DNA from 3 places in the Streptomyces sp. NPDC048002 genome. Region 2 is predicted to be linked to each of the others. Evidence: riboswitches for the same ligand, from Rfam matches in the RefSeq annotation. Region 2 holds a riboswitch; each other region holds the start of a gene.
What was found. Region 2 has a riboswitch for cobalamin ahead of AB0E07_RS31025 (ribonucleoside-diphosphate reductase subunit alpha). Riboswitches for the same ligand answer to the same signal wherever they lie in the genome.

Region 1 (2,251 bases), on a different contig from region 2:
GCCGCGGCCCTGGTCGCCGCGCTCGCCGAGTGGGTCTGCGGGTTCGGTGACTGGGGCACCGCCCTCGTCGCGGTGTTCCTGATCGGCTCCAGCGCCGCGATCTGGAAGATCTCGCGCCGTGAGGTCGTGGACCACACCAACGTCAACGAGACCGAGGAGCCCGTGGGCGTCGTGACCCAGGCGATGGCCGCGGTGACCCCGCCGCCGGCCGGCCCGGTGACCGAGGACCTCGCGGCGACCATCCCGGCCCCGGCCGGCGATCCGGCGCCGTCGCAGGCCACCGTCTGACCCCCCACCCGGTTAAGGAAGAAGCATCATGAAGATCGACTGGGCGGCTCTCGGCTCCGTCTTCGGCGTCAGCCTCGTGGTCACCGTGGCGCTGGTGGCCCTGTTCACCCTCGGCATCCAGGGCCTGTCCCGTCGCGAGCGCGCGGCGGAACAGGGCGGCTCCGCCGCCCTCGCGGTCACCGGCGCGTACGCCTGCTTCGCCGCGTGCGCGGCGGCGGTGGGCTACGGCATCTATCTGATCGTGGCCTGACCCGGCCCGCACTCCTCCACCCGCCCTGTGGGGACGGCGTCCGACGCCGTCCCCACAGGGCGGGTTTCTGACCTGCCGATGTGGGCCACAGCACACTCTCCCTTCGCAGGTCAAAGGCAAGTTGACGGCCCTTCGGGACCCGTGGTGGACTGCCCGGGCCATGTAGGGCGGCAGAAGAGGAAGCCGGTGCGACTCCGGCGCGGTCCCGCCACTGTCACCGGGGTAGCAATCCCCCGGGAGCCAGGAACTCTCACCGCCCATCCAGTCGAGCCAGGGCGCGGACACCCTGAGTGAGGACGTATCGCCATGCGCGGCTGCCCCCCGAGGTGCAAGGACCGGTTCTCCCGGTTCTACCGGTTCTCCGCCCGGCGCGACGCCCGGGTTCCGAACGACCGCTCGGCCGGCTGAGCCGATGCGGGCCGATCGCGTCTTCGCGTACGGCGCCGCCACCGGCCTCCTGGGTGACCTGCTCCTCGGCGATCCGCGCCGCGGGCACCCGGTCGCCGTGTTCGGCCGCGCCGCGGGTGCCGTGGAACGGCTGCTGTGGCGGGACGACCGGGGCCGCGGCGCGCTGCACACCGCCGTCTGCGCGGGCGGTGCCGTGGCCGTGGGCTCACTGGCCGCCGCGGCCGCCCGCCGCTCCCCCGCCGCCTCCGTCGCGCTGACCGCCGCCGCCACCTGGGCCGTGGTGGGGGGCACCTCACTGGCCCGGGAGGCGCGGGGCGTCGGGCGCGCCCTGGAGTCCGGCGACGTGGAGGCCGCGCGGGCGCGGCTGCCGCATCTGTGCGGGCGGGACCCGCAGGCCCTGGACGCCGACGGGATCGCGCGGGCGGTCGTGGAGTCCGTCGCCGAGAACACCTCCGACGCGGTGGTGGGCGCCCTGGTCTGGGGGGCCGTCGGCGGGGTGCCGGGCCTGCTGGGCTTCCGGGCCGTCAACACCCTGGACGCCATGGTCGGCCACAAGTCGCCCCGCTACCGGCGCTACGGCTGGGCCTCGGCCCGCCTCGACGACGTCGCCGGCTGGCCGGGGGCCCGGCTGACCGCCGCCCTGGCCACCGCCGCCGGGGGGAATCCCCGGGGTGCGCTACGCGCCTGGCGCGCCGACGCCGGCAAGCACCCGAGCCCCAACGCCGGGCCGGTGGAGGCGTCGTTCGCCGGCGCCCTGGGGGTGCGCCTGGGCGGGACCCTGTCGTACGGGGGACGTGTCGAGCACCGGCCGGTGCTGAACGGCCCGGGGCGGGCCGTGGCGGTCACGGACATCGAGCGGGCCGTCCGGCTGTCCCGGCGGGTGGGATGGCTGGCCCTGGGCGTCAGCGTCGCGGCGCGTGCCGCGCTGAAGGGGGGCACGTCATGAGTGGGGGCGGACTGCTGGTCGCCGGGACGACCTCCGACGCGGGGAAGAGCGTGGTCACCGCGGGGATCTGCCGGTGGCTGGTGCGCCAGGGCGTCAAGGTGGCCCCGTTCAAGGCGCAGAACATGTCGCTGAACTCCTTCGTGACCCGCGAGGGGGCCGAGATCGGGCGGGCGCAGGCCATGCAGGCCCAGGCCTGCCGGATCGAGCCGAGCGCGCTGATGAATCCCGTGCTGCTGAAGCCGGGCGGCGAGCAGAGCAGTCAGGTCGTCCTGATGGGCAAGCCCGTGGGCGAGTTGAGCGCGCGCGGCTACCACGGCGGACGGCAGCAGCGGCTCCTCGGCACGGTGCTGGACTGTCTG
Region 2 (2,251 bases):
AGCACTTCGGCGGCTCCTCCAAGGAGATCCCCGGCATCGGTGAGATCGGCTACATCGGTCTGACGGCGTTCGTGCTGAACCTGCTCGTCACGGTGGTGCTGACCTTCGCGCTGAGGGCGGCCAAGGCCCCGGAGGGCGTCGACGAGACGCGCCCCGAGGACTACACCGCGGACGCGGGCGACCCGGGCGTGCAGAAGGACCTGGCGCCGCTGCACTGAGACTCCCCCAGGACGGGCCGCCGGACAGCAGGTGTTCCGGCGGCCCGTCGTCGTACAGACTCGACCCCATGGACTTCCTGATCCGTGAGGCGCGCGCCGCCGAGTACGAGGAACTGGGCGGGATCACGGCCCGCGCCTATCTCCGGGACGGGCTGCTGGCCTTCGGGGAGAGCGACTGGTACCTCGGGGAGCTGCGGGACGTGGCCAAGCGGGCGGCCGCGGCGCTGGTGCTGGCGGCCGTGGAGCAGGACCGGCCGCTCGGGGGCGTCACCTTCGTCCGCGCCGGCGGACCGATGGCCGATCTGGCCGGCCCCGGCGAGGCGGAGATCCGCATGCTCGCCGTGGACCACGGCGCCCGGGGCCGGGGCGTCGGCGAGGCCCTGGTGCGGGCCTGCGTCGACCACGCCCGCGCCACGCCCGGCTGCACCGGCCTGGTGCTCTCCACCCAGCCCCTGATGCGGACCGCCCACCGCATCTACGGACGGCTCGGTTTCACCCGCGCCCCGGACCGCGACTGGAACCCCGTGCCGGAGCACCCCGAGTTCACTCTGCTCACCTATCAGTTGACGCTCTGAAGCCGACGCGACACAACATCTGGGGGTGCCACCGCGCCCCGGCACTAGATGTATGCTCATGCTCGCTGCCGCCGCAGGGGAATCCGGTGCGAATCCGGAACTGTCCCGCAACGGTGTACTTGTGCATGTCTGTTCCCCGAACCGGCCTGCGCAGGAGTCAGTCCGAGGACCTGCCGACAGCGCGCCCGGCCACCCGGCCGGTGCGCTTTCGACGTCCGGGCCTCGTGGAATGGGCCGGTGGGCGCGACGCCCCGTGCGCTCGTGAGCTGCCGCCTGTCCTCCGCAAGGCCCCGTGCCGAGCGAGGGAGAGCCCCACGTGACCATCGCGCCAGCCGACCCGGCTTCAGCCGACCTGGTTCAGACCGACGGTCCCGGTACCGCGTTGCTGCGGACCCTGACCGAGCTGACCGCCGACCTCCCCGACGCCGACCCCGGCCGGGTCGCCGCCGCGGCGCTGCGCGGCCGGTCCGCTCGGGCCGACGAGGCGGAGCTGCGCGAGCTCGCCACGGAGGCCGCGGCCGGCCTCATCTCCGAGGACCCCGCCTACAGCAGGCTGGCCGCCCGGCTGCTGACCCTCTCCATCGCCGCCGAGGCCGCCTCGCAGGGCGTCACCTCCTTCACCGAGTCCGTCGCGGTCGGGCACCGCGAGGGGCTGGTCGCCGACCGGACCGCCGCGTTCGTGCGGACCCACGCGGCCCGGCTGAACGCGCTGATCGACACCGGCGCCGACGACCGCTTCGGCTACTTCGGCCTGCGCACGCTGCACAGCCGGTACCTGCTGCGGCACCCGATCACCCGCCGGGTCGTCGAGACGCCCCAGCACTTCATGCTCCGGGTCGCCGCCGGCCTCGCCGAGGACGACTCGGCGCGTTCCGTGGACGAGGTCTCCGCGCTCTACGGCCTGATGAGCCGCCTGGACTACCTGCCGTCCTCCCCCACCCTCTTCAACTCCGGTACCCGGCACCCCCAGATGTCGTCCTGCTACCTGCTGGACTCGCCGCTGGACGAGCTGGACTCCATCTACGATCGCTACCACCAGGTCGCCCGCCTCTCCAAGCACGCCGGCGGCATCGGTCTGTCGTACTCCCGCATCCGTTCGCGCGGTTCGCTGATCCGCGGCACCAACGGGCACTCCAACGGCATCGTGCCGTTCCTGAAGACGCTGGACGCCTCCGTGGCCGCCGTGAACCAGGGCGGCCGGCGCAAGGGAGCGGCCGCGGTGTACCTGGAGACCTGGCACTCCGACATCGAGGAGTTCCTGGAGCTGCGGGACAACACCGGTGAGGACGCCCGCCGTACGCACAACCTGAACCTCGCGCACTGGATCCCGGACGAGTTCATGCGCCGGGTCAACGCCGACCAGGACTGGTCGCTGTTCTCCCCCGCGGACGTGCCCGAGCTGGTCGACCTGTGGGGCGAGGAGTTCGACGCCGCGTACCGCGAGGCGGAGGCGGCCGG
Region 3 (2,251 bases), on a different contig from region 2:
GAGCCGCGAGTTTTACGGGCTGCTGGGGTTCGAGAAGGTCATGGACCACGGCTGGATCATGACGCTCGCGTCGCCGTCGAGCCCGACCGCGCAGATCAGTCTCATGGGCGAGGACAAGACCGCGCCCGTCACCCCGGACCTCAGCGTCGAGGTGGATGACGTGGACGCGGCCTACGCGGCTGTGCGGGAGAGCGGTGCGGAGATCGTTCATCCCTTGCAGGACGAGGAGTGGGGGGTGCGGCGGTTCTGCGTGCGCGACCCCAACGGCCAGGTGGTGAACGTACTGGGGCACCGCTGACGGGCAGGGACGGCGGGGGCGCGTGTCGCGTGCGCACGGCGCTCGCGTGGGGCGTGTCACCCCGGTCCGTTGCCGGGCGGGCGTGGTGGACCGGGCCGACCACGTGCCATGATGGCTCGCGACAAAGGCGACGGCGGAACGAGGAAGCCGGTGTGAATCCGGCGCGGTCCCGCCACTGTGATCGGCGAGCGGACCCCGAACAGACCACTGCCCGGATGCGGGTGGGAAGGCCGGGGCGAGCCTTGACCCGAGAGCCAGGAGACTCACGCGGTCGCCTCCTCGACGTAGCTGGGGCGGATTTCCCCGGAGAGGAGGGCGTGTAGTGATGCCCTTGGAGGGGTTGCGACCCGGCTCGATGCCCTGCGGCCACGGCGTACCGTGGTCGACCGCGGGGGTTGCGCGCCGCCCGCTGACACCCGGTTTCCCGCGGCTCCGTACCCTTGCCCCGCTCCGTCTTGTGACCCCGCTTCCACCTACCCGGTGCGGTCGTTCAGCGGCTCCGGCTGCCGTCGCGACCCCGTAGCCGAGCGGGGGCGACGCCGCTTACCCGGTCGTCGACACTCGACGCGAGTGCCCCCAGCCGTGCCCCGGACCGTGATCCGGACCGTTCCCGTGCCATCCCTCGGTGAGAGGACCCACCCCATGACGGGCAAGCGCCCTGTGACCCTGCTGTCGGCGATAGCCGCGGCCCTGCTGATGTCCGGCTGCGGTGAGAGCGCCACGCGGGACGATGCCGCTCCGAAGGGTGCCGCCGCCGACGGTTACCCGGTGACGGTGTCCAACTGCGGGGTGAGGACGACCTATCAGCGTCCCCCGGAGCGAGCGGTGTCGCTCAACCAGCACGCCACGGAGGTCATGCTGGCACTCGGCCTGGAGAACTCGATGGTGGGTACGGCCTACCTCGACGACGAGATCCTCCCCGAGTACCAGGACGCCTACGACGGCATCGACGTCATCGCGAAGGAGTACCCGTCCTTCGAGACGCTGCTGGCGGCCGAACCCGACCTGGCGTACGGGGGGTTCGCCTCCACCTTCGACGAGAAGGACGGCCGCAGCCGCGAGGCCCTGTCCGACGCGGGCATCAACTCCTACCTGAACATCGAGGAATGCCCCTCCGGCCCCGTGACGATGGCCACGATGGACCAGGAGATCCGCAACGTCGCCAAGATCTTCGGCGTCTCGGAACGCGCCGAATCGGAACTGAAGGAACTCCACGCCACCCTCGACACGGTCGAGGAGAAGCTCGACGGAGTCGATCCGGTGGACCTCTTCGTCTACGACAGCGGTGACAAGACCGCGTTCACGGCCGGCGGGGCCGGTATCGGCAACGAGATGATCGAGCAGGCCGGTGGCGTGAACCTCTTCGCCGATCTGGACAAGGCGTTCGGTGACGTGTCCTTCGAGCAGGTCGCCGAACGGGCGCCCGAGGTCATCGTCATCTACGACTACGGCGACCAGACGGTCGAGGACAAGAAGAAGTTCCTGCTGGCGAACCCGGCCCTGAAGGACGTACCCGCCATCAAGAACGAGCGGTTCGCCGTGCTGCCCCTGTCGTCCACGGTGCTGGGCGTCCGGGTCCCCGCAGCGGTGGAGTCCCTGGCCCGCCAGATCCACCCGGACCGCTTCAAGTGAGTGAGGCGGCGGAACTGACCGAGGAGCAGGGCACGAAGTCCGCCCTCCCCGCGGTGCGGGACGGCGGCGCCGATGGCCGGCGCACCCGTCGGATGCCCTTCCCGCTCGTGCTACTGGTGCTCGGCGCGCTCGTCGTGGTCGCGGCCACGTTCGGGATCGCCGTCGGGTCGATCAGCGTCCCGGCCGGACAGGTGTGGGGCATCCTCCTGCACCGGGTGCATCCGGCGCTGGCCGATCCGACCTGGACCCCGGTCCGCGAGACGATCGTCATCGACGTACGGCTGCCGCGGGTGCTGCTCGCCGGGGTCGTCGGCGCGGGCC

Region 1: another riboswitch for cobalamin. It lies ahead of AB0E07_RS19455 (cobalamin biosynthesis protein); the one in region 2 lies ahead of AB0E07_RS31025 (ribonucleoside-diphosphate reductase subunit alpha).
Region 3: another riboswitch for cobalamin. It lies ahead of AB0E07_RS33895 (ABC transporter substrate-binding protein); the one in region 2 lies ahead of AB0E07_RS31025 (ribonucleoside-diphosphate reductase subunit alpha).

The regions. Positions count from the first base shown of each region.
Region 1 is NZ_JBEZNL010000014.1:108,866-111,116, reverse strand. Features, by position in the region: gene AB0E07_RS19465 (inorganic phosphate transporter) at 1-288, shown strand, start outside; gene AB0E07_RS19460 (hypothetical protein) at 317-538, shown strand; cobalamin riboswitch at 666-809, shown strand; gene AB0E07_RS19455 (cobalamin biosynthesis protein) at 951-1,892, shown strand; gene AB0E07_RS19450 (cobyric acid synthase) at 1,889-2,251, shown strand, end outside.
Region 2 is NZ_JBEZNL010000035.1:50,919-53,169, forward strand. Features, by position in the region: gene mctP (monocarboxylate uptake permease MctP) at 1-218, shown strand, start outside; gene AB0E07_RS31020 (GNAT family N-acetyltransferase) at 287-793, shown strand; cobalamin riboswitch at 839-986, shown strand; gene AB0E07_RS31025 (ribonucleoside-diphosphate reductase subunit alpha) at 1,110-2,251, shown strand, end outside.
Region 3 is NZ_JBEZNL010000043.1:30,414-32,664, forward strand. Features, by position in the region: gene AB0E07_RS33890 (VOC family protein) at 1-298, shown strand, start outside; cobalamin riboswitch at 436-563, shown strand; gene AB0E07_RS33895 (ABC transporter substrate-binding protein) at 941-1,930, shown strand; gene AB0E07_RS33900 (iron ABC transporter permease) at 2,023-2,251, shown strand, end outside.